Regions from separate parts of the Pseudarthrobacter sp. alpha12b genome, predicted to be linked through region 2. Evidence: riboswitches for the same ligand, from Rfam matches in the RefSeq annotation. Region 2 holds a riboswitch; the other holds the start of a gene.
What was found. A riboswitch is a leader RNA that binds a small molecule or an ion and turns the genes downstream of it on or off. The one in region 2 is predicted to bind cyclic di-AMP.
Positions count from the first base shown of each region.

Region 1: another riboswitch for cyclic di-AMP. It lies ahead of ACTAQI_RS20960 (M23 family metallopeptidase); the one in region 2 lies ahead of ACTAQI_RS16400 (glycoside hydrolase family 16 protein).

Region 1 covers NZ_CP196746.1:4,510,193-4,522,009, forward strand. Annotated here, with positions in the region: gene ACTAQI_RS20930 (helicase-associated domain-containing protein) at 1-2,303, opposite strand, end outside; gene ACTAQI_RS20935 (hypothetical protein) at 2,314-2,547, opposite strand; gene ACTAQI_RS20940 (cold-shock protein) at 2,772-3,155, shown strand; gene ACTAQI_RS20945 (DUF3027 domain-containing protein) at 3,162-3,674, shown strand; gene serC (phosphoserine transaminase) at 3,774-4,904, opposite strand; gene ACTAQI_RS20955 (metal-dependent transcriptional regulator) at 5,199-5,900, shown strand; cyclic di-AMP (ydaO/yuaA leader) riboswitch at 6,039-6,249, shown strand; gene ACTAQI_RS20960 (M23 family metallopeptidase) at 6,260-7,081, shown strand; cyclic di-AMP (ydaO/yuaA leader) riboswitch at 7,210-7,388, shown strand; gene ACTAQI_RS20965 (C40 family peptidase) at 7,459-8,139, shown strand; gene ACTAQI_RS20970 (NlpC/P60 family protein) at 8,302-9,069, shown strand; gene ACTAQI_RS20975 (HNH endonuclease) at 9,330-9,830, shown strand; gene mobA (molybdenum cofactor guanylyltransferase) at 9,885-10,598, shown strand; gene ACTAQI_RS20985 (DUF6457 domain-containing protein) at 10,595-10,888, shown strand; gene ACTAQI_RS20990 (molybdopterin molybdotransferase MoeA) at 10,885-11,817, shown strand, end outside.
Region 2 covers NZ_CP196746.1:3,544,847-3,556,663, forward strand. Annotated here, with positions in the region: gene rpsR (30S ribosomal protein S18) at 1-202, opposite strand, end outside; gene ACTAQI_RS16390 (single-stranded DNA-binding protein) at 329-904, opposite strand; gene rpsF (30S ribosomal protein S6) at 978-1,283, opposite strand; cyclic di-AMP (ydaO/yuaA leader) riboswitch at 1,673-1,823, shown strand; gene ACTAQI_RS16400 (glycoside hydrolase family 16 protein) at 1,828-2,940, shown strand; gene ACTAQI_RS16405 (glycosyltransferase) at 3,064-4,257, shown strand; gene ACTAQI_RS16410 (oligosaccharide flippase family protein) at 4,254-5,714, shown strand; gene ACTAQI_RS16415 (aminoglycoside phosphotransferase family protein) at 5,819-6,832, opposite strand; gene ACTAQI_RS16420 (dTMP kinase) at 6,829-8,817, opposite strand; gene ACTAQI_RS16425 (glycoside hydrolase family 16 protein) at 8,868-9,671, opposite strand; gene ACTAQI_RS16430 (hypothetical protein) at 9,679-11,817, opposite strand, start outside.

The DNA of each region.
Region 1 (11,817 bases), 970 kb from region 2:
CGCTGCTTCAGCCGGATGGCCCTTTGCAGCGCCTCAAGCCCCAGCTGGGTGGCTGCCTCGCTGCCCGCAGCGGTGCCGGGGTGGTGTCCGACGCCGGGGCCGGCCTGCCGCAGGACGCCCAGTTGGGCTTCAACGTCCTCCGCCGGGGGCGCCATCCGCGGGGCGGTATAGACGGGGCGGGAGCTTTCCTGCGGGGCCGGGGGCCGGCGGAGGTGCGCGGCGGGCTCGGCGCCGTCCACGGACGGGGACAGGCCCAGGCTGCGGAGGGCGGCGGCGAGCTCACGGGGCGGCGACGAGGACGTTACAACCGTGGGGGACAGGCTGGCCAGGCCGAGCTGGGCTGCCTTGGGTCCTGCCAGCAGTTCCCGGAGGGCCGCTTCATCGTCGCTTTGGATAAAGCTGGCGGCCTGGCCCACGCGGAGGCTGCCATGCCGGGATGCGGTGTCCTCCACCAGGTACGCCAGCGGCTGCGGTACGGCGGTGGCGGAGTGTTCCCGAAGAAATGCCAACAGGCCGGCGGCGTCGTAGCCGTCATCGAGTGCCCGCTTGATGGACTCCGCGGAGAACCGGTAGATGGTGGCCGGGCCCTGGCCCTCGGCGTCGGCCATGACCAGGAGTTTTTCGGTGAGTGCAGGAGTGAGGTAGCCCGGGGCAACGGCTGTCAGGTCTGCCTGCAGCAACACGTGGTTCAGGGCTGCCGGCAGGTGCTCGCCCAGGATGGCAAGGGCGGCATCGGGGTTGTCTTCGGCGAAAGCGCTCCCCAACTGGCTCAGGGCCCCCGACCCCACCAGGCCCAGCATCTCCGCCTCTGCGAGGACTCCCCGGATGAGGGAGCTGAACCGCCGGGCCATCCGCGGCTGTGACCATTCCGCGCGCTGCAGGACCGCGGCGGCATCGAGAACGGGCGCGGTGCCGTCCGGCCCTGAGGCTTCGACCGTAAGTTCGTGCAGGATCTCGAGGATCCGCTTGCGGACCACCGGAGCGTCGGGCCGCTGCGCCCCGGCGGACAACGCCGCGATGGTGTTTCCGGACGCGCCCCGGGCCGGGGCGCCCGGTGCCGTGTTCATGGGCTGGCCCACCATCGAGGGCACGCGCTCGCTGGCCAGCCAGGCGTTCACCAGCCACAGCCATTGTTCCTGCCGCGGAAGCACCAGCCACTCCAGCTGCGGCGGCTGCACCCAGGACGACGAATCGACGTCGAGGCGGATCAGGCCGGCCAGTCCGCACAGCTCCAGCAGCTGGCCCGCCGCACCCTGGTCAATGCGCAGTTGGTCGGACAGGCGGCGCATCTCGCGGACCCCCACGCCTCCGCTGCGCAGCGTGGCCAGCGGGTTCTCCCTGATGGCATGCAGCAGTTCGGAAACCAGCCGGAGGGTTTCTGAGATCGCGCTGAGCGCTGCATTCCTGCGCAGGGCCGCGGTGGTCCGGCCGAGCTCCGGGAGCGGCGGCGACAGGGTGAAGTCATTGATGATCGCGCCGCCGCGCAGGGCCAGCCCCACGCTGTGCGGCAGCTCCACATGGGCGGCGTCGAGCGGAACCAGGAGCCCGCGCGCAAGGAGCCAGTCGACCGGCCCGACGTCGGCACCCTCGGTCGTGACCGACGCCTTCCGTTGCGCCTGGGGGACGGCACCCATGGCCCAGTTGCGGAACCTGGCGAGCAGCGCCGTCGTCCGTTCCGGTGCAGTGGCGAGGATGTCCTGCAGTGCCTCGGGGGAGGAAGTCCAGTGCTGGAGCGCCAGCGCAGCCTCCATGGGCGTGGTGGCGCCGTGGATTACGAACCCGCTGCGGTGCAGTTCGGAGACCAGCTGCACCGCCCGCTGGGCGAAGGACGGCTGCAGGCGGACCAGCTCTGTGTAGCTGCGTCCCAGCCCCGCCGGGTAAATCCCCACCACGTCCTTGAGGGAGCCCACCGGCAGGTAGAACGGCTGGTCGGCGGCCGGGGAAGGAGTGCCGTGCGGGGGAGCAGCGTGGTGCACCAGGGCAAGTTCCTGCAGGGTGCCCAGGATCTGGGTCACCGTGGCCAGGCCCGCGCCGTGGATCAGCGTGTGCACTCCCTCGGCGGAGGCGCTGTGCCCGGTGTCGGTGTTGGTGCACAGATGCAGGGTCTCCAGGACCTGCATCTGGGGCCGGTTGAGCCGCTCCAGGGCGCGCTGGACGCTGACACGGGAGCTGGCACGTGCCGCCAGCGCAGCGAAGTCCGGAACAGAAGGGGAAATGAGGTCCGGCCGCGCGGCGAACAACGCCCGCAACGAATCGTCGCTGCGTGCCTCCAGGTCCTTGCCAAGCGCGCGAATGAGGGACATCAGTCCAACGTTACCGCTGCTGGGCCCTTCCCGCCCGCCGCCGGGCGGCAACGCCGTCCAGGACCAGCAGGAGCATCAGGATGAAGGCCGCCGGCAGGCCGTACAGCGCGGTATAGGTGATCCAGGCGGGAGCTACGGAACCGGCGAAGGCGAGCGCCATGACAGCAGCCACGGCTATCAGGGACAGCACGGCAACAACTGCGGCGAGGACCATCAGCGGCCGCCGGTAACGCGAGGGAGTCATGGATGCAACGCTACCGCGCCCGGAGCGGAGCGGGTAAAAGCCGGGGCCTTGCGCCTGCGGCGGAACAGTGCTGCCCAAAGCATCAATAGGCCATGCGGCAGGATAACCTTGAAGCATACAGACCAACACGGTTTGCGTTTGCCATACCCTGAACCCGCACAACAATGCGGATGCGGTGGCAGCCGGCCGTGTCTCATGACAGCAGAACGAAGAAGGTTGATTACGTGCCTACCGGCAAGGTCAAGTGGTATGACAAGGACAAGGGCTTTGGGTTCCTCGCGGGCGAAGACGGCCAGGAGGTCTTCCTGCCCAAGTCGTCGCTGCCCGAGGGCGTAACGGAGCTGAAAGCCGGCACGCGCGTGGAGTTTGGCGTGGCGGACGGACGCAAGGGTGCCCAGGCGCTGGGGCTGCGGGTGCTGGACAAGACCCCGTCCATCGCCAAGGCCAAGCGTCCCAGCGCGAAGGATCTTGCCCCGCTGGTGCAGGACCTGGTGACCGTCCTGGACAACCTGTCCGGGACCCTGTCCAAGGGCAAGTACCCGGAGGGCAACAAGGGTAAGGCCATCGCTGCCGCCCTGCGCAAGGTCGCCGACGAGCTGGACGTTTAAGCGCCTATGGATCCCCAATCTGAACAGCCGGGCACGCCAGTGCAGGAGCAGGCTGCCAAGAACCCGCCCAAGCGCAAGGCAGGCGTGCCGGTATGGCGTACGGGCAAGCCTGACGCTTTCCTGGCTGCTGCCGTGGACACCGCCCGGACCGCAGTGGAGGGCATCACCCCCGCCGCCACCATCGGGCCGCACCTGGCAGCCAAGAGCGAGGGCGACCGGTTGGTCACGCACCTGTTCGAGTCCCGGCTGCCCGGCTACGCAGGCTGGCAGTGGTACGCGGTACTGACCCGCAACTCCCGCTCCAAGGTAGTAACGGTCAACGAGCTGGGCCTGCTGCCCTCGGGGGACGCCATCCTGGCCCCGGAGTGGGTGCCGTGGGCCGAACGCGTCCGACCCGAGGACCAGCAGGAACCCGAAGCGGACGGCCAGGAAACAGCCGCGGCTGAACCGGATGGCCAGGTGACCGCGGAAGCCGCGGAGGATTCCAAGGACGACGCCGGCACGCAGGCAGGAGCCTGACCGCACTTTATGCCGGGAAACCGGCTACCCCTGCGTGGGGCAACGAAAACGGCGCCGTCCGGGAAGAACCCGGGCGGCGCCGTCGTGCGTTGACTGTGGTTACTTGCGCAGCTCGCCAACCACGTAGTCGATGCTGGACAGCAGGGCCGAGACATCGCTCGGATCGATGGCCACGAAGGTGGCGATGCGCAGCTGGTTGCGGCCCAGCTTCCGGTAGGGCTCGGTATCCACGATGCCGTTGGCGCGCAGCACCTTGGCCACTGTGGCGGCATCGACCGATTCGTCGAAGTCGATGGTGGCGATGACGTTGGAGCGTTCCTCGGGCTTGGCCACGAACGGGGTAGCGAACCCGGAGGCGTCGGCCCAGCTGTAGATGCGCCCGGCGGAGTCGGCGGTGCGTGCGGCGGCAAAGTCCAGGCCTCCGTTGGAGTTCAGCCACTGGACCTGGGCGTCAAGGGTGACCAGCGTGGACAGCGAGGGCGTGTTGTACGTCTGGTTCAGGCGGGAGTTGTCGATGGCGGTCTGGAGGTCCAGGAAGTCAGGAATCCAGCGGCCGCTGGCCTTGATCCGCGCGGCACGTTCAATGGCAGCGGGGGAGAACAGGCCAAGCCAGAGGCCGCCGTCGGAGGCGAAGTTCTTCTGCGGGGCGAAGTAGTAGACATCGCTCTGGGCAACGTCCACGTCCAGGCCACCGGCCGCCGAGGTGGCATCCACCAGGACCAGCGATCCCTCGTCGGCTCCGGAGACGCGGGTGACCGGGGCTGCTACACCGGTGGAGGTCTCATTCTGCGGCCAGGCGTAGACGTCCACGCCCGCCTCGGCCTGCGCCGCCGGACGGGTGCCCGGCTCGGACTTGATAATGGAGGAGGCTCCCAGGAAGGGCGCCTTATTGGTGGCCGCGGCGAACTTCGACCCGAACTCGCCGAAGGACAGGTGCTGGGCCTTCTTTTCCACGAGCCCGAAGCTGGCGATGTCCCAGAAAGCCGTGGAGCCGCCGACGCCCAGGACCACCTCATAGCCCTCCGGGGCGCGGAAGAACTGGCTCAGTCCTTCGCGGACCGACCCCACCAGGTTCTTGACCGGCGCCTGCCGGTGGGAGGTGCCGAGGATGGTTTTGGACGCTGCTGCCAGGGCATCGATCTGTTCCTGGCGGACCTTCGACGGGCCGGCGCCGAACCGCCCGTCCTTGGGCAGGAGGTCGGCGGGGATCGTGATGCTGGTGTCGCTCACAGGTGCTCCAATTCGGCGGGGACGAAAGCTTTGGTCCGGACGGGCGGGTAAAAGGTGGCCGGCAGTGCGCGGTGGCTGCGCAACGGGCCCTACCCATTCTGCCTGAACGGCAGTGGGGGCGGCAGCCGGAGGGGCCAAAGTCCAGACAATGAGACGGTCCCGGCACGTGCGGCTGTTCGAAGCGCGGCTATTCGGACAAAGTCAAAATAGGCTAAGCTTTCCCCCGGACTACCTCGCGGGAAGAGGCGATACGGTGGGACAACGCAAGGTACTGCGCTCGAGGAGCTGAGCTGGATGACGGATCTGATCGACACAACGGAGATGTACCTCAGGACCATCCTGGAGCTTGAGGAAGAAAACATCGTTGCCCTTCGGGCCCGTATCGCCGAGCGCCTGCGCCACTCCGGCCCCACCGTGTCCCAGACCATCGGCAGGATGGAACGCGACGGGCTCGTTGTCGTCTCCGGCGACCGGCACCTGGAACTCACTGACACGGGCCGCAAGCGGGCCACGGAGGTCATGCGCAAGCACCGGCTGGCCGAACGCCTGCTGGCCGACGTCATCGGCCTGGACTGGGCCTACGTGCACGACGAAGCCTGCCGCTGGGAACATGTGATGAGCGAGCGGGTGGAACGGCGGATCTACGAGATGCTGGACCACCCCACCGAGTCGCCGTACGGCAACCCCATCCCCGGCCTGGCCGCCCTGGGCGGACAACCGGCGAGCAGTTTCGCTGACGGGGCCATCAGCCTGGTGGAGGCCATGAAGAGCTACGCGCCCGCTTCAGCGGTGACCATCAGCCGGCTGGCCGAACCGATCCAGGTGGAGCCGGAACTGCTGACGCAGCTGGACGAAGGCGGAATCCGGCCCGGCGCTTCAGTGGCCCTGGAGCGCGTGGGCGACTACATCTCCGTGCGAGTGCAGGGAATCGAAGGGGCGCTGGAGCTGCCGCCTGAGGTGGCCGCCCATGTTTTCGTCGCCCTCAGCCAGCCCTGAGCGGCTCCGCATACCCCAAAGCGAAGCTTCCACGCAAAGATAACGGAATTGTTACCTAGGGTCTTAAGGCCCTATAGTGGTAACAATCGTCGATACTTGAGCGTTACCCGATCCGGAGCCGAGCTCTGCCAGCGGATCGGGTGCATGAAGTCGTTACTGGCAGAGGCGGGGGAACCACAACCGGCAGCGGGGGACTGCCTTGGGGTGAAGTCCGTCAGCAGCGAGCCTCTCCAGTGAAGGATTCTTCCGGGAATACCCCTGTGCAGAAGCTTGCCCATGACGGGCCGGGTCTTTGATCTCTCTGACCCGAATCCGACAGCTAACTCCGCAGGCTTTCCAGAGAGGAACCCTTCTTGACCATGCAGACCTCCCGGGGCCGCCGCCGCGCGGCCGGCCCCCCTTTGGCACCCCGGGTTGTCGAGGATGTCGCAGCGGAGCGCCCCCGCGATCTGCATCGCGACGCACGCCGCCGCAGGGGCCCGTTCCGGCAGGTGACGGAGTTTGCCGCCGCCAGCGGCATTGGCCAGAAAGCCGGAATCGCCTTGGCCGCCACCGGCCTGGTGCTCACAGTCACAGTGCCGGCCACCAGTCCCGTCATGGCCACGGACGCGTCGGGCAATACGCCCCTGGCAGCTTCCGCCGTCAGCCCGCAGCCCCAGATTTCCGCCGATATTGGTGCCCAGATCGACTTCAGCCGCTCGGCCGTGGTGACCCAGGCCGACCCGGATGGGAAGCTGAAGCAACTCCTGAGCGCCCAGTCCGCCGGCTCCGTCACGCGCGCCGCATCCGCCGGCACCCTGGCCGCGCCGCTCGCATCCCTCACTACCGCCTCGCCCTTTGGCTACCGGGTCAGCCCCATTACCGGTGGCTCCGGGGACTTCCACCGCGGCCAGGACTTTGTGGCGCAGTGCGGGACCTCCGTCCTGGCGGCCGCGACGGGCACCGTGACCTTCGCGGGCTGGCATCAGTTCGGTGGCGGTAACCGGGTGGTCATCGACCACGGCAACGGGCTGGAAACCACGTACAACCACCTGTCGTCGTTCAACGTCAAGGTGGGCCAGACAGTTTCCCGTGGCGACGTTGTTGCGCTCAGCGGGACCACGGGCGCGTCCACCGGCTGCCACCTGCACTTCGAGGTGCAGGTCAACGGCGAAGTGGTTGATCCGATGGGTTGGCTTTAACTGTGTGATTGCTCACTCTCAGATTGTGGCGACCTGCCGTGACCTGAATGTGACATTGAAACAAAACTGCTGTACCGTCTAACTCGCGTCAACTTTTCCGAAGTTGACGCTCTTGAGTGGATTGCCTAACTCTGCCACCGCTCAAGGTCCGTTCGCATTTCATCGTCTGGCAGGGGCGGGGGAACCAATTTTGGCCTTCTTTCCAGAAGGCCTTGGGGTTAAGTCACGTGCTTCCCAGGAAGCAGTGTGGCCGGGTGACTCCCATCCGAATCCGACAGCTCACCTCGCAGGCATTGGGAGAGGCTACCTTCGTGTCTTCACGCCATCATTCTGCGCGCCACCGTGCGCAAACGGTTCGCACCAACCCCCTGGACGCAGTGTCCAAGGCCGTGAGCGCAAATGCCGGGACCGTAGGCCGCCAGGCTGCCGTCGTGGCAGCGGCGTCGGGCCTCATCCTGAGCATGGGCCTGCCGGCCACCGCAGCTGACACCACCGCTGGTGTCTCTGCCTCCACCGAGTCCGGTTCGGCCCAGACGGCCCTCGCTGTCACCGCCGCCCCCACGGCCACGGTTTCCTTCGAACGTCCCGTCGTCAAGACCACCGCTGCTCCTAAGGTGGAAGCGGTGCGTCCGCAGTCCACCGCGCCGGCCGAACGCACGGCCACGGCCACTGCAGGCCAGGACGCTGCCCCCGCCGCCAAGGCCGTCGAGACCGTTTCCGCGGCGACTTCGGGCATTGCGGCCATCGCCTACACCGGCATCGGCCACTCCTACGTGTGGGGCGGCACCAGCCCCGTCACCGGCTGGGACTGCTCCGGGTTCGTTCAGTGGGTCTACGCCCAGGCCGGAATCAGCATCCCGCGTACCAACGCGTGGAGCATCATGACCCCCACCTCCACCCCCCAGCCGGGCGACCTGGTGGTCCAGAACGGCGGCGCGCACGTGGGCATCTACGTCGGCAACGGCATGATGGTCAGCGCACTCAACCCGTCCCAGGGCACGCTGCTGCACTCGCCTGCAGCCACCGGTACCTCGTCGTACTACCACCTCAACAAGTAGTTCTTGGGCTCCACGCTCCAAGGGCTATTTCTTTGCCCAAAGCTTTTCGCTAGAAACCACATCCCCGTTCGGGATGCGCCGGCGTACCCCCAAGATGCCGGCGCATCCAATTCCCTGCGTCTGCCTACAAGCGGTTCGAAGGAACAACGAAAGAGAGAACTGATGACGACTCGTGCTACCGCACGGCACCGCGCCGAGGCCACCAAAACCAACTCGATCGCTGTCATTGCCAAAGCTGTAAGCGACAACGCCGGCGGCATGGGCCGCCAGGCTGCGGTTATCGCTGCCGCTTCCGGCCTGGTCCTGACCAGCGGCATCGCAGCGAACGCTGCTGACGCCAACGTCAAGCGCGATTCCGCTCCCGCGTCCCAGCTGGAAGTCGAATCCGCCGTCGATGCCCCGATTTCCGCGGCTTCCACCATTGCCATCAGCTACGAGAAGCCGGCCGTGACCACCACGCCGGCCCCCGTCGCGGAGCCTGAGCCCCAGGTTGAGGTGCAGGAAGCTGCTCCTGCTGCCCAGCCCGTTGCTGCCCCCAAGGTCACGGCCAAGGTTGCCACCGCTGCTGCTCCGGCTGCTCCCGCAGCCCAGGCTTCGGCCAGCGGCAAGGGCGCTGCCATCCTGTCCGCAGCCTATGCACAGCTCGGCGTCATGCAGGACTGCACCATGCTGGTGACCAACTCCCTGGCCGCCGTGGGCATCCACTTCCACGACTGGCCCGCAGGCTACCTGTCCCTGGGCCGCACCGTGAGTGCAGCCGAGGCGCAGCCGGGCGACCTTATCTACTACGCCAACGGCGGTTCGGGCATGGCCCACATTGCTGTGTACGCCGGAAACGGCATGGCCGTCCACGGCGGCTACAACGGGAACCAGACCGTGGTCTTCAGCGCCAACGTGGGTTCCGGCCCCGTCTTCATCCGCGTCAACTAAGCATTCCAGCGCCGGCCTGAACGGCCGCCGGGAAATGTTACAGGGGACCCCCGCCAGTGAGGCGGGGGTCCCCTGCGGTTTAAGGGTTGGCGACGGCATCGGTGCCGTGCCCTTCTCACGGCCCGAATGGGCTCCGGGGCGGCGATTACCTGATTCTGCATTTCTTTGTTTACTCTTGTGATGTCGATCCATAGCCCGGACATGCCGAGGGCAGCCGGCCCTCGTGCCCCTGACGGGTGCGGCCGTGAAGAGGTAAGTGCATGCGCACTCTCGTTCTGAATGCTGGATATGAACCGCTGGCGGTTATCACTTTCCGCCGGGCGCTGGTGCTTGTGCTCACGGGCAAGGCGAGCGTGGTGGCCGAAGGGGATGACCCTGTGGTGGGCCCCACCGACGTCCTGGGCCGCCCGTCCGTGATCCTCCTCAACCGCTACATCCGGCCCCGGTACAACCACTCAACGGCCGTCAGCCGCAGGGGTGTGCTCCGTCGCGACGGGCATAAGTGTGCGTATTGCGGTAAGGCGGCGCACACAATCGACCATGTGCACCCGAAGTCCCGGGGCGGCGCCGATTCATGGGAGAACCTGGTGGCCGCCTGCCTGCGGTGCAACAACGTCAAGGGCGACCACACTCCCGCCGAGATGGGATGGACCCTGCGGTTCGTCCCCGAGCCGCCCCACGGAACCATCTGGCAGATCAAGGAGCTGGAGAAGCCGACGCCGGCCTGGGATCCGTTCCTGCTCCCGGAGCGCGCTGCCTGACCAACCGTGCCCTGCACCCGGAGCCTTGCTGATCGCTAGGCTGGGGGAGTGCAAGTGAACAGGTTGGCCTTCGATGCCCTGATCCTGGCGGGAGGGCGGTCATCCCGGCTGGGCGGCGTACCCAAGCAATCGCTGGTTTTCCGCGGCCAGACCCTCCTGGAACGCTCCGTTGCCGCGGCCGCTGGTGCCCGGCGCATTGTGGTTGTTGGCGACACGGGTTCCCTTCCAAACGATGCCCAGGCCGGACGCCCGCTGCCTCAGCCAGCCTTGCCTCACACCCTGCTGATGTGCCGGGAGGAGCCGCAGTTCGCCGGCCCCGCGGCCGCAATTTCCGCGGGGCTGGACGCCTTGGCCAGGAATGGTGGAGAAGCTGCCTACACCCTGGTGCTGGCGTGCGACATGCCCCTGGCTTCCCGGGCGGTGACGGTGCTGCGGGATGCCCTGGCGCAATCCGCTGCCGTTGCAGGCGGCGGGGACGGCGTCATGGCCTGTGCCGCAGACGGCAGGGCCCAGCCGCTGGCTGGTTTTTATCGCACAGCCGGGTTAACAAAGGCGTGCAGCGACCTGGCTGCACGCAACGCCCTGGTCAACGGCTCTGTCCGGGCGCTCCTTGCTAGTCTGGACGTGCAGCTTGTCACGGTCCCCGCCGGGTCCACTTCCGATGTGGATACCTGGGACGATGCTGCCGCGCTGGGGGTTGCCGCCGGGAACCAGCGCGCAGGCCAGGACCGGCACCCGGGCGGAGCTAATGTGGGAGGCAATTCGTGAAAAGCCAGGACGAAACGCTGGAAGAGTGGTGCAGGGCACTTCTGCAGGCGTACAAGCTTGAGAATGTCCAGGTGGATGTCAACGCCGTGCTGGCGCTTGCAGGCGTTGCCGCCCATGCCGTTGTCCGGCCGGCCGCTCCGCTCACCACCTTTATCGCCGGGTTCGCCGCGGGACTGGCTGCCGCTCCCGGCAGGGAGATGGATGCAGCATCCATGGACGCGGCGCTGGCCGTCGCCCGTTCCCTGGCGGAAGACTACGACGCTGAAGCCGCCGGGGCTCCCGGCGAATGACGGCAGAACCCCAAGGCGATCCGGAGGCGCACGCGGACAGTGAAACAGGGGCGCACCCGGGCAAAACTGAACACGTGCCTGCTGCACACCATCATGCGGCCCACACCTGGCAAGAGGCCCGGCAGGCAGCGTTCGATGCAGCCACTCCCATTCCCCCCGGGCCGGTGGCGCTGCGGATAGCCCTGGGCCGCAAACTTGAGCGCGACATCGTGGCACTTCAGGACATGCCCCACTATGCGTCCTCAGCCATGGACGGTTGGGCAGTCAATGGAAGCGGCCCGTGGATCCCCGTGGAGGCTGGAACGCGGCTGGCACCGCACCAGGCGAGCCCGATTGCCACGGGAGGCCTCATCCCGCCCGGAGCCAAGGCGGTTCTTCGCACCGAGAGTGCTGTCCTTGGCCAGGACGATGAGGGGCTCCCCGTCCTGATGATCGGCGGCAAGGCGCGCCCCGGCGAGCCCCGCGCGGGAGAGCACATCAGGAAGGCCGGGGAGGAAGCACTGGAAGGGGACACCCTGGTTAAGGCGGGGGTGGAGCTCAACCCGGCACACCTGGCCCTGGCAGCCCTGGCCGGTTATGACGAGGTGCAGGTCCAGGGGAAGCCGGTGGTCCGCCTGGTGCTGACGGGGTCAGAGGTGGTTGAACAGGGCAGGCCTGAGCCTGGCCAGGTGCGCGACACGTTCGGTCCGCAGTTACCCGACGTCGTAGCCATGCTGGGCGGCATCGCCGGCGGGCAGCAGCGGATCGGTGACTCCTACGCCGAATGGCTGGCGGCGCTTGAGGACGTGCTGCCGGAGGTGCCTGACGCACCGGACCTGCCTGCCGACGTCGTCATCACCACCGGGGGTACCGGACGCTCGGGAACGGACCACCTCCGGCGGGCGGTGGCTGAACTCGGCGGCCGGCTCATCATCGACGGTGTGGCAATG
Region 2 (11,817 bases):
CTTCGCGGGCGTTCTTGATTGCCTGGGCGATCTTGCGCTGTTCCTGCACCGTAACGCCAGTGACGCGACGGGCGCGGATCTTTCCGCGGTCGGAGATGAACTTGCGCAGCAATGCTACGTCCTTGTAGTCGATGACAGTGATGTCAGCGGCCTTCAAGGGGTTGGACTTTGGTTTGGGCTTACGGAGTTCAGCCTTAGCCATCGTGGAGCTCCTATTCTAGGGAGCCCGTGGATATTGATCCACGGGATGGTGGTGGTCCGACGGCGGCAGTGCCATGGGTGCGTTACGGCACCCGGGCAGCCCCGGAGTCGGGCCGTTATTTGGGGTTTAGAAGGGAGGTTCGGAATCGGGGCCGTTGCCCCAGCCGCCTGCGTTGGACACACCGGGCGTGGCCCAGGGATCGTCCTGTGCAGCCTGCTGGTTGCCGCCGCCCCAGCCTCCACCGGAGTTGCCGCCCTGGTTTCCACCAGAGTTGCCGCCTCCGAAGCCACCGCCGCTGTTGCCGCCACCGAAGCCGCCGCCACCCTGTCCGCCGGAGCGCTGGGTGCGGTTGACCTTGGCATTGGCATAGCGCAGGCTGGGGCCGATTTCGTCGACCTCAAGCTCGATAACGGTGCGCTTTTCGCCTTCTTTTGTTTCGTAGGAGCGGCTCTTCAGGCGGCCGGTAACAATCACGCGCATGCCCTTGGTCAGGGATTCGGCGACGTTCTCGGCTGCTTCACGCCATACAGCGGCGCGGAGGAACAGGGTCTCCCCGTCCTTCCACTCGTTGGACTGGCGATCAAAGGTGCGGGGGGTGGAAGCGATGGTGAAGTTCGCTACTGCCGAACCGGACGGTGTGAACCGCAATTCCGGGTCATTGGTGAGATTACCGATGACCGTAATGGTGGTCTCGCCTGCCATCTACTGCCTCCTTGTTCGATCCTGGGTGAAGAGTGCGTTTCCTGCGGGGTAAAGAATGAAGACCGGTGCTGAATTACTCAGCAATAACCTTCTGCTCTTCGGGGCGGGTGATCTTGGTGCGCATGATGGTCTCGTTAAGAGACAGCTGGCGGTCAAGTTCCTTGGCGGTCTCCGGCTTGGCGGTGAAGTTCACCACGGCGTAGATACCTTCGGACTTCTTCTTGATCTCGTAAGCCAGACGGCGACGGCCCCAGATGTCAACCTTTTCGATGGTTCCACCATCGTTGGTGATGACGTTCAGGAACTTCTGAAGCGACGGCTCAACGGTACGCTCTTCGACCTCGGGGTCGATGATTACCATCAATTCGTAAGGACGCATATGTGAACCCACCTCCTTTGGGCTAAGCGGTTACGGCATTTCCGTAACAGGAGGTTCATTTGCGATTCCGTGCAATGCCCCGCCGCCGGAACGGAGGCAGGACGCAGCACAGACTTCAATATCCTAGTGCATTTGGACCCGATAGGCGATTCGCGCTTGTCCCAAGGCTAGGCCCATGATGTACCGCGGGCAGCCCCGACTGACGCTATGTGGAAAACAATGCCGCGACCGCTGCGCATTACAACGTCCCGCGCCGTGGCCGGCCGGCGCCGCGCCCACCCAGTGAGGTCCGTTACCTAATTGTGATTCTTGCGTCCCTTTCGTGTACGGTCATCCGGGGGCCGCCCCCAGCCGGCCCCAGTCCCGAAGGTCGTCCAACTCTGCCGCCTCCGTGACTAGACCCGGACTCCAGGCAGAGGCGGGGGACCCAAGCGTCCCGGGCACGGCCCCGCGCCTGCCCTTGGGGTGAAGCCGCGATTCGCGGCCGAATGGCCTCATTCGAACCCGACAGCTAACTCCGCAGGCGATGAGAGGTGACTTCCCCATGCCCGCACTCCGCAATGATCGCGCCAAACCGTCCCACCGTTATCAAAATGAGACTGGACCTGCCGGAACCTCTCCGGACTCAAGGTCCACCACGCCCGGCCTGCCCCGGCGGCGCTGGCCCCTCGCCGCGGGGCTTGCCGCAGCCCTCCTCGGAGCCGGCTCCCTGGGCCTCGGCCTGACCCACAACGATGGCGCCGCCGACATGGCGCGGGTGGCCAGTGCCGCCGACGCCGGCAGCGACGCACCCACCCAGACTCCAGAGGCTGTTCCTTCCTCCGTGGCGCCTGCCCCGGCACCGGTACCGGCAGCTGACGCCGCTCCCGCTGCAGCCCCTTCCCCGGAACAGGCTCCGCCCGCGCCCGCAGCTGCACCGGTTCCCGCCGCGCCGGCTCCCTCCTCCGAATCCCCCATCGCAGTGGCGCCGGCCGCGGCGCAGCTTGCCAGCAGCGGGGCCCCTGCGCCCGCCGGCGTTCCGGGCAACTGGACCATGACCTTCGCCGACGAGTTCAACGGGGCCGGACTGGACACCGCGAAGTGGTCCGGATGTTGGTTCTCCCCCGGCTGCGGGACCATGAATAAGGTTTCCACCAGCCCGGCGAACGTCTCGGTGGCCAACGGAAACCTGGCCCTGGGCCTCGCCTCCGCCACCTCCGGGGGATTGGTATCGACCAACCCGAAGGGCGGGGCAGGCACGGGCTTCCAGTTCACCACCGGCTATGTGGAGGCCCGCATCAAGTTCCCCGGCAACGCCAACGGCCTCTTCAACTGGCCCGCGTTCTGGACCACGGGACAGTCCTGGCCGACCACCGGCGAGAATGACATTGCGGAGGTCCTGCAAGCGAAGATGACCGTTAATTACCACTCCGGTTCCGGCTCCCAGAACCAGGGCGGCGTGGGCGGCAACTGGGCCAACGAGTACCACACCTTCGGCCTGCACAGGATGGCGAATTCCTCCGACGTCTACTTTGACGGCGTCAAGGTCAAGTCCTACCCCACCAACGACGGAAACGCTCCGCAGTACATCGTGCTGAACGTCGGCGCCTCCTCCACGAACCCGGCCTACGGCCCACAGTCCCAGATGATGGTGGACTACGTGCGCGCCTGGCAGTAGCCGGCCACGCACCACCTGATGGAAGGGCGACGGCGGGACCTCCCGCCGTCGCCCTTCCAGCTTCACCTCAAGGTTGCCCAAAGGTCACCCTCCGCCGGCAGTGTGATCCAGTACACTCTTGCAATGAGGCTCCTGTACGTGACGGAAAGCGTGCCCAACCGGGATCCGGAACTGGGCGATGGAAGCTCGATGATTCCGTACGAAGTGATCCTGCACCTCCCTCCTGACGTTGCCGTCACGCTGCTGACTTTTTCGGGCCCCGTCCCGGTTCCGGCGGAGATCAGGAACCGCTGCGAAACCGTGTACGAACTGGCGCCGCGGGAGGAAATTTCGGCCTTTGTCCGTTCCCTGGGCGGCCTCGCCGGGCTGGGGAAACACCGCCGTTCAACCCCGTCTGCCCGCGCCGCAGCCGCCCGGTTGTCCGCAGACAGGGACGCCACCCTCATCCACGGCCCGCACGCCCTGTTCCTGTCCCATCACGTCACCGGGCCTCTGGTGCTGCAGACAGTTGACCCCTGGTCCATCCGGGCCGGCATGGACACGGCCATCGCGCGCACCTTCCGGCCGGCCTATCGGCTGCGCGAGCAGCTGGCCGCCCGGGCTGAGCTGCAGCTGCCGCCCAGGGCCCGGCTCCTCACCGTCGGGGCCCAGGATTCTGCGGCCTGGTCCGCCAAGCTGGGCAGGTCCGTCCGAAGCATCCCCAACGGAACAGCAATGGCTGCCGGTCCCCGCCGGGAGCGGGATATCCCCGTTGTCTGCTTTGCGGGCAGCCTGAACTACGCCCCGAACGTGGACAGCGCCACCGTGCTGGTCAGCAGGATCGCGCCGCTGGTGTGGCGGGAAGTCCCCAACGCCCGCTTCGTCATCGCGGGGCGGCGGCCCACCCCGGCGGTGCAGGCGCTGGCCGGACCCCAGGTGGACGTCCTGGCGAACGTGCCTTCCATCCTGGACGTCTTCCAGGGGGCCGACGTTGCAGTCTTCCCGGACGAGCACGGCGTGGGCATCCGGAACTCCGTCCTGGAAGCCCTTGCCGCGGGGCTGCCCGTGGTTGCCACACCGGTGGCTGCGAGGGAACTGCCTGCGCACCCGCTGCTGACCGTTCAGGACAGCCAGGAGGCACTCGTGCGCAAGGTGGTGGAACACCTCACCGCCCCCGCGCCACTGCAAGGGCGTCCCGCCAGCATGACGGCGGAAGGGTCTGCAGGCGCTGTCCGCACCTGGGACACCGTGACGGACGAGTACCTGGCGGAAGTCCATGCGGCCATGGCTGCTCCATCCCCTGCCGGGGAGCTTTCCCGAACGAACAGGCACCCATGACCTACGCGCCGGGGGAATTGGAGCGCAAGGGAGTCCGGGGAGCCCTGTGGCAGGGGCTGGCCTTCGCCTCTGGCAGGGTGATCGTGCTGGTAACCACGGTGGTGCTGGCACGGCTCCTCTCACCTGAGGAATACGGCCTCGTAGCCCTGGCGCTGGTGCTGATGGCCTACGCCGAAACCATCGCCGACGCCGGTGTGGGGCAGGCGCTGGTCTACCTGCCCAAAACCCCCGTCATCGCCCGATCAGCACTGCTGCTTTCCGTTGCCCTGGGCGCGGTGCTGGCCCTGGCGGCGGTGCTTGCCGCGGACACAGTGGAGGACCTCCTGGGGCTGGACGGTGTGGCTCCGCTGGTGCAGGTCCTTGGGGTTTCCGTGCTGGCCACGGCCTGCGGTGCCGTCCCGGAGGCCATCATGCGGCGGGACCTGAAGTTCAGGCAGCTCACGGCGGCGCCGGTGCTGCGCGCCGCAACCATGGGGACGGTGACCCTTTACCTGGCCTTCACCGGCCACGGCGCCTGGTCGCTCGCCGTCGGAACGGCTGCCGGGTCCGTGGCCTATGCCGCCACCTGCTGGTTCCTTGTCCGCCATGAAGCGCCCTGGCAGATCTGGCGTGTCAGCAGGAGCGCCCTTGGGGAGAACATCCGCTTCGGCGCCCCCGTCGCCGGCAGCACCATGCTGGCCAGGGCCATCTTCGACGTCGACTACCTGGTCATTGGCATCGTGCTGGGCGCGCATGCGCTGGGTCTCTACACCCTCGCCTTCCGGCTGCCGGAGGCCCTGATCCTGAACGTCTTCTTCGTGCTCTCCACCGTCCTGTTCCCCCTCTACACGCAGGTCCGCGGCGACCGGCAGCGGCTGCGGGACGGATACCTGAAAAGTGTCACCGTCCAGGCCCTTTACGGCATCACGGCAGGCGTGGGACTGGCCGTGGTGGCGCCCGTCCTGGTGCCAGTCCTTTTCGGCCAGCAATGGGAGGAATCGGTCACGCCGCTGGTATTCCTGGCCCTGTATGCGGCGGCACGCTCCCTGGGCGCCGGGGCAAATGACGTTTACAAGGCGATGGGGCGGCCCGGTCTTTCCATCTGGATCTCCGTGGTCCGCCTGGTGGTCCTCCTTCCCGCCCTGATCTTCGCCACCCAGTGGGGAATTGTGGGGGTCGCGTGTGCCCAGATGGTGGTGGCCGTGGTCTTCGCGTTTGGCATGCAGGCGGTGGCCGCCAAGGTCATGGGAACAAGGATGCGCCGGATGATGCGCGCCGCGGCACCGGGCCTGGTGTGCGGTGCCGCGGTGGCCCTGGTGGGCCTGGTCAACTTTGCCAGGCACGCCCTGGGACCCGTGCCCACGTTGGCTGTCATGGTGGTTGCCGGGGTGGGCGCGGTGTACGCGGTGCTGCGGTTCGGCTACCGCGACCTGCACGACGAGATACTGCGGCTTTTCAAGCGCCACCACGAGGGCTGACGGGCGGCCGGAAGCAGGGCTTCCCAAGGGTCAACGCCGGAATTGCGGACCAGTCCGCCCGGGCCCGGCCCACCGGCCCGGCCCCGTCCCCGGGACTCGGCCTTTTAGGCGGCTTCCACAGCATGGCGCCACAACCAGAAGTCCCTGTCCGCCTGGAGGGCGGCCCGGACTTTTCCGTTGCCCTGCGCCGGGTCGGCCTCCGCTTCCTGCGCCAGCCGGTCGGCGAGCGTGGCGGTGGAGCGCGCCCACGTGGCGACCACCAGCAGCGGGAGGAGCGAGTGGTCAACCCCCCGCATGCCAAGGTGGCGGGAGAGCGGGTCCAGCGCCCAGCCGCCCTGGCCGAAGGCCTTGTCGAAGGCCGCGATCTGGGCCTCCCTGACGAAGGCATGTTCGCTGGACTCGCTCAGGTACTGGAGGTAGAAGACCAGATCGTGCCCGGGAACGCCGTCCATGAGCGAGCGCTCCCAGTCCATGACCTGCAGCGCGCCGCCGGACTTAACAAGCAGGTTGGGATGGCTCAGGTCGCCATGCTCGATGACCGCGGGCAGCTGCGCCTGGCGCAGCGGGGCAAGGAGTTCGTGCGTCCGTTCCACCAGTTCGTTTGTGCCCGCGTCAGGCCCGGCCAGTCCCTCCAGGGCCGCCAACGGCGCGGCCACGGCGCGCTGGTACCAGTCCACATTGCCGGCGGCAGGCTGGGTGCAGGGAAGGGCTCCAACAAATGCGGTCCCGGTGGCGACGGCGGCGGGCAGATCCGCTGCCACCGTCCGGGGATCCAGTGGCATGCCGGTCAACGCGGTTTCAACGAGGACCGTGTAGGGCCCCACGTCCCGCATGCCCACCAGGAGTGGCACACCGGCGCCTGGGCTGCCGACGGCGGCTGAAAGTTGGGCGAGCATGGCGGCCTCGCGGCGGACGCCGCTGTTGTCCCCAGGCTGGCGGGGCACCTTCACCACCAGGGCGGGATCACTTCGCCGGGACGGAAACACCAGGGCCACCACGTGCCGGGACGTTGCGAAGCGCGGGGTCAGCAGCAGCGTTTCCCAGCGCTTCCCCAGGCCGTACTGGTCAAGGGAGAACTCCTCGAAGTGGTCCTGCAGGAACTGATCTATGAAGCTCATTGCCCCGGGCTCCTTTCCGGCAGCCGCCCCGTGATGGTGCCTTCGGGAACCAGGAGGTCGAAGACGCGCAGTGCCAGGGCCACGTGCACCGCAGCCGCCTTGAGGACCCCGAAGCGCACATCCTTGCGCAGGGCCAGGGTGTCCCGGATGGACACGCCGGACTGCACCGGAACCAACCGGGCGGTCCGCTCCCGGTTGGGGGCATTCCAGTACAAGGCAACGTCCTGGTACCCCCGGCGCTCCAGCATCCGCTTCCAGCCCCTTAACGTCCGCGGGCCCGAATGCTGCAGCAGGGAGCGGCTGGCCTCCACGCAGATCCAGCCTCCCGGCTCCAATGCCAGTCCTGCGCTTTCGATCTGGCCCGGGCCGGGCGAGGCCAGCAGCACCACGTCGCATGCCCTGCCGCCCGGCCGCGTTGCCGGCTCTGTTGCCGGCTCCGCCAGCCGCATGGCCTGGGGGTCCAGCAGCCGCAGCGCCGACTCTGTTTCCGGGCTTATCCTTCCGGCGAAACCCAGGGTGCGTGGCTGCAGGACGGGAAGAAGGAACCGCCAGTCCAGAAGCCGCCAGAGGTGGAGCGACAGGGCTTCGCCTGCGCCGGCTTCCGGGGCGGCGTCACTACCGGAAGAGAGGCCGACGGCGGGGGCCGGGTGCGTGGCGCGGCCGGCGGTGGTTGCCCTCCCGGCCGCTGGTGTGCACGTATCCCAGATGATGCCGGTAGCCACACGCTGCACAGCCTCCACGGGCTGGGCCGCATCCACTACCCGGCTCCCGGGAAGCCGGCCGGCCAGCTGGAGGTAGTCGTTCCGCCACGTTTCCAGGAGCTCCGGGCTGTGTTCACCTTTCCGCTCAAACATCACTGCGCCGGGAACATCCAGCACCAGGAGAACATCCGGGGCAGGGATCACGGCCAGTGCCAGCCTGTTGCTCATCCATGCCAGCGGGCCACCGCCGGAGCCGGCAAGCAGCGCGTCATAGGCCACGCGGTCCATCAGCACCACCTTGCCCAAGCGGCGGTAAAACCTGGCCACAACTCCACCGCGCACCAGCCGGTACACCTTCTTGGCGGTACGGCCGCCGGGAATCCGGTTGAGCACCGCATCAAAGGGCCCTGCCCCCCACAGGCCCATGTACACGTACTTGGTGGGCAACGGTACGTCAGCGTGAAGTCCGTTCAGCAGCGTGGTCTTGCCCGCTCCGTCCGGAGCCATGACTCCCAATAAGGGAGTATGCCCCCGGAACCGGGCACCGGAGCGCCGCAGCGTCCGGTTGACTGCTTCAATGAGCATGGGGCCCGCACCGCCGCTCCAGGACGCCCTCAGCCGGGCAGCCATGGCGGGCGCATCCTCGAACCGTCCAGCGAGGACCAGGTTCAACATGTCAGTTGCCAGCCCCGCACCCACCCTGCGCCGGACCGACTCTGCGATCCTGCCGCCGTCGGCCGCTACCTTGGCAGCCGTCCGCGCAGGCTCCTGCCGCGCCGCCGCGATTCCGCCCTTGTCCATGAACAGGTGCAGCAGCAGCAGCCAGGCCTGGTCTGCAACGTCCGGCATCCAGTAGGAGCCGTGGCGGATCCTGCGCCGCAGGCAGCGGGCCGCCCAGGAGGTGCGCCATTGCTGGTAGGGGCCAAAGGCCAGCTCGGAGACAACGTCCAGCTTGATCCAGGCTCCCTCCTCCGCTGAGTAGCAGAAGTAGAACCTGTGGCTGCCGTGGCCCCATGCCAGAACCCGGCAGAATCCCGCTGCTGCCATCAATCCATCGAGGCGGGGAAGGATGTCCTTGTCCACAAGGATGTCCACGTCCCCGGCGGGCAGGGCAAGATCGTCCTCTCCGCGGAGCAGGAGCCAGGGCGACCCGGCCCCGTCAAGGATGCCGAATACTGAGGCCACCCGGGGGTGGAGCTGCTGCTTCCCGGGGATCACCGGCTCCGGCAGGGCGCCGAGGTGCCCCAGCTCTTCGGGAACAGGAAGGTCACTGGCGATATCCATGGTGCAATCCCCCAAATCTTTCTAAAGCGCGGTTGCGGCACTTGGTTCGTTCACGGCGTGTAGGCATATTGCGCCACCCAATCAACCTGCAGGTGCCCGGCGGCGTCAGCGGCGGGAAAGGTTCCTGTGGCGTCATCGGCGGTTTCCGCCTGGAGCGTCCAGCGCATAGGCGTGTTGGGCACGCCTTTGGGTTTGGTTGTCTGGTCCACCAGACCGTCATCAAGGAACCACCGGACCATCCCGGGGCTCCATTCGATGGTGGCAACATGCCACTGGCCCGGGCCGGAAGCCGAGTACTTCCTGTCAGCAGGATCAAACTCCATGCCGCTCGACGTGCGGGTCCCTTTGATGGCCGAGTTCCCGTAGAGCGATCCGTCCAGGGCCCCTTCCGGCCAGTCGATCTCCCCTTCATTCCAGTCATCGCTGGCAGGCCAGAGGAGGAACGCGATCTTGTAACCGGGGATGGAGTCGTACCGGAACCTCACCGAGTATCTTCCGTACGTCTGGCCCGTGTAGCCGAAGGGAATGACGCTGGCCACCCGGGGCCTGCTGTTCGAGTAGTGGAGGTGGAAATCGAGGTAGCCGTCATGGACCGAAAGGACATCGTCCGGTGTGTACGTGCCAAAGCCGGATGAGTCGGAAAACCCGGAATATCCACGCATGTCCGGCCCGTATACCTGGCCCACAGTCCCTAGGGGGGCGGGGACGTCGAAGTCCTGGATCATGGTCTGCCGCCAGGACGGCAGGTCCCCTTTCGGGGCGCCGGTAACCTTCGATGAATCGCCGTGGAGGGCCAGGAGGGCCGCCCCGACGATGGACAGCGACGTTACGGTGACGAGCGACAACTGGTACACCCGTCCGCTATTTTCCCCAGTCAGCACGTGAAACCTCGTAGATTCTCACCGACTTGTTCTCAAACACGAGTTCGGTGCCCCTTGCCACGTTCAAGTCGTGCTCCAACGGGACCAGGATGTCCTTCGGGAATTGCCGTGGAACGCCGGTCGACGTGCGCTGCTGCAGGTCCGACACCACCACGAAGACCCGGTCCGAGGGCCGCAGCTTGGCTGCTGCCCTGGTCTTGTCAACGTAGGCCAGCATGTCGTCCCCCGTGAACGGTTGGGCGGTGTTGTGCAGCTTCGATGCAACCGAGACGAGCTGCCCGTTGCGGAGGTAGAAGGAGTAGTGCGGGCCGACCAGCAGCGGCAGGTGGTAGTTGGTCTCAACCACCGCGTCACCCCGGCGGACGTTCGAGTCGAGCCAGCGGCTGGCGGATACGTCTGCAGCCGGTACCCGCACGTTGGCTTCGTTCTGGAAGTACACGGCCGTGAACAGCACAGCCATGGCCGAAATCGCCGCTGTTGCCCCCACCACTGCTTTCCTGCCGGGGAGCTTGCCGGACCAGAAAAGCCATGCTGCACCGATCGCAAGCCACGGAAGGGCAAACATGAAGACGCGGAGCCTGCCCTCGCCGCCGTAGGACGTTCCGAACAGTCCAATGATGGGGGTAGCCGCAAGCGTCCCTACGATCAGGGTGGTGCGGACATTGCCCCGGAGGAAGTTGCGGATGAACCCCAACCCCGCGAGCAGGGCGGTGAACAGGGACAGGGCCAGTGCCTCGCGGGCAAGCCACCGTCCGGAGAGGAGGGATGGGCCCGGTGCGCCGCTGGTGGCTTTGTAGCCGGCGTTGGCGAGGAAATCGAAGCCGTTGAGCAGGCCGTACTTGTCCTTCACGAATTCCGCGTTGGGAAGGAGGTAGAGCAAGGCCATCAACAGCAGCGCCGGCGCCACCCAGGCTGGCTTGAAGTAGCGCGCCAGGAAGAGGGGGAAAAGTCCCAGAATGGCCAGGTACGGGGTCAGCTGGTGGCTCATCACAATCATTGCCTGCAGGACCAGGACCGCCGCGATCGCCAGCGCCTGCTGGCGGCCGCCGTAGATCTTGACCTCCTCCGGCTCGGGTGCCGACTTTGAAAGGCGGCTGGAAAGCCTGCCCTCAAGCTTGAGTACCCAGGGAGCGGGCGTGCCGCGGAGGAACGTGAGGATCACCAGGCACATGGTCAGGTGGAGGGTGTAGGCAAAGGCCTGCGGGGAGTAGTAGTTTTGGTTCAGCCAGTTCGAGAGGGCGAAAACCACCGCACTGGTCCAGTAGATCCGTGGATTCTTCGTCAGGGTCCTGGCAATGGCAAGCACCAGCGCCACGTTCATCAACGCAAATACCGGCTCGGCCCATCCCGCATAGGCCATGGCGTCCTTGTAGCCGCTGGATTCACCCAGGAACGCGCTGAACAGGAAGAAGCCGGGCCACCGGTTGTAGATATCGATGTCCGGGTCGAACTGGCCGGTGGTCTGGATCAGGTCCGTGACGGCAATGTGCTTGTAGGTCCAGGGCAGCCGCGGGACGCTGGCCAGCAGGCCGGCGGACGAGTAAAGGATGACCACCAGTCCGGTGACCGAGGCCCCCGTGAGCCATCCGGCGTGCTCGCCGCGCCGGACGATGCTCCAGATGCAGAGCGCAACAACCAGTCCCAGCGCAACGTACCAGGTGACCGGAAACGCCGTGAGCAGCCCGAGGTCGCCCAGGTGCGGGTTTGTGGACCCCAATGTGGCTCCCCACATGACCATGGCAACCAGGAGAACCAGCCATGGTGCGGAGGTGCTGAGCTGCGGACGTGGCAGCCTCGGGGCAGGCAGCGCCCCGGCTGGGGTCGGGACCAGTAGCGCGGCCGCGGATGCCAGCATGATGCCGACGGCGGCGGGCCGGGGATTCCAAAGCTGAAGCCAACCCATGACGGCGGCGGCCAGGGCGAAAGCAGTTGCGCCGGCGACGACCGTGAAGATCAGGCGGGCCACCGGGTCCACGTGGCGGACCCAGCGGACCAGTGCCCAACCCGGAATGGCGAGGCACACCAGGAGTTTGGCGCCTGCAATGGACTCACCGCCGACGTCGAACAGGATCAGGACCGCCGTCACGGCACCGAGCAGTGCCAGGACGTAATCGGAATA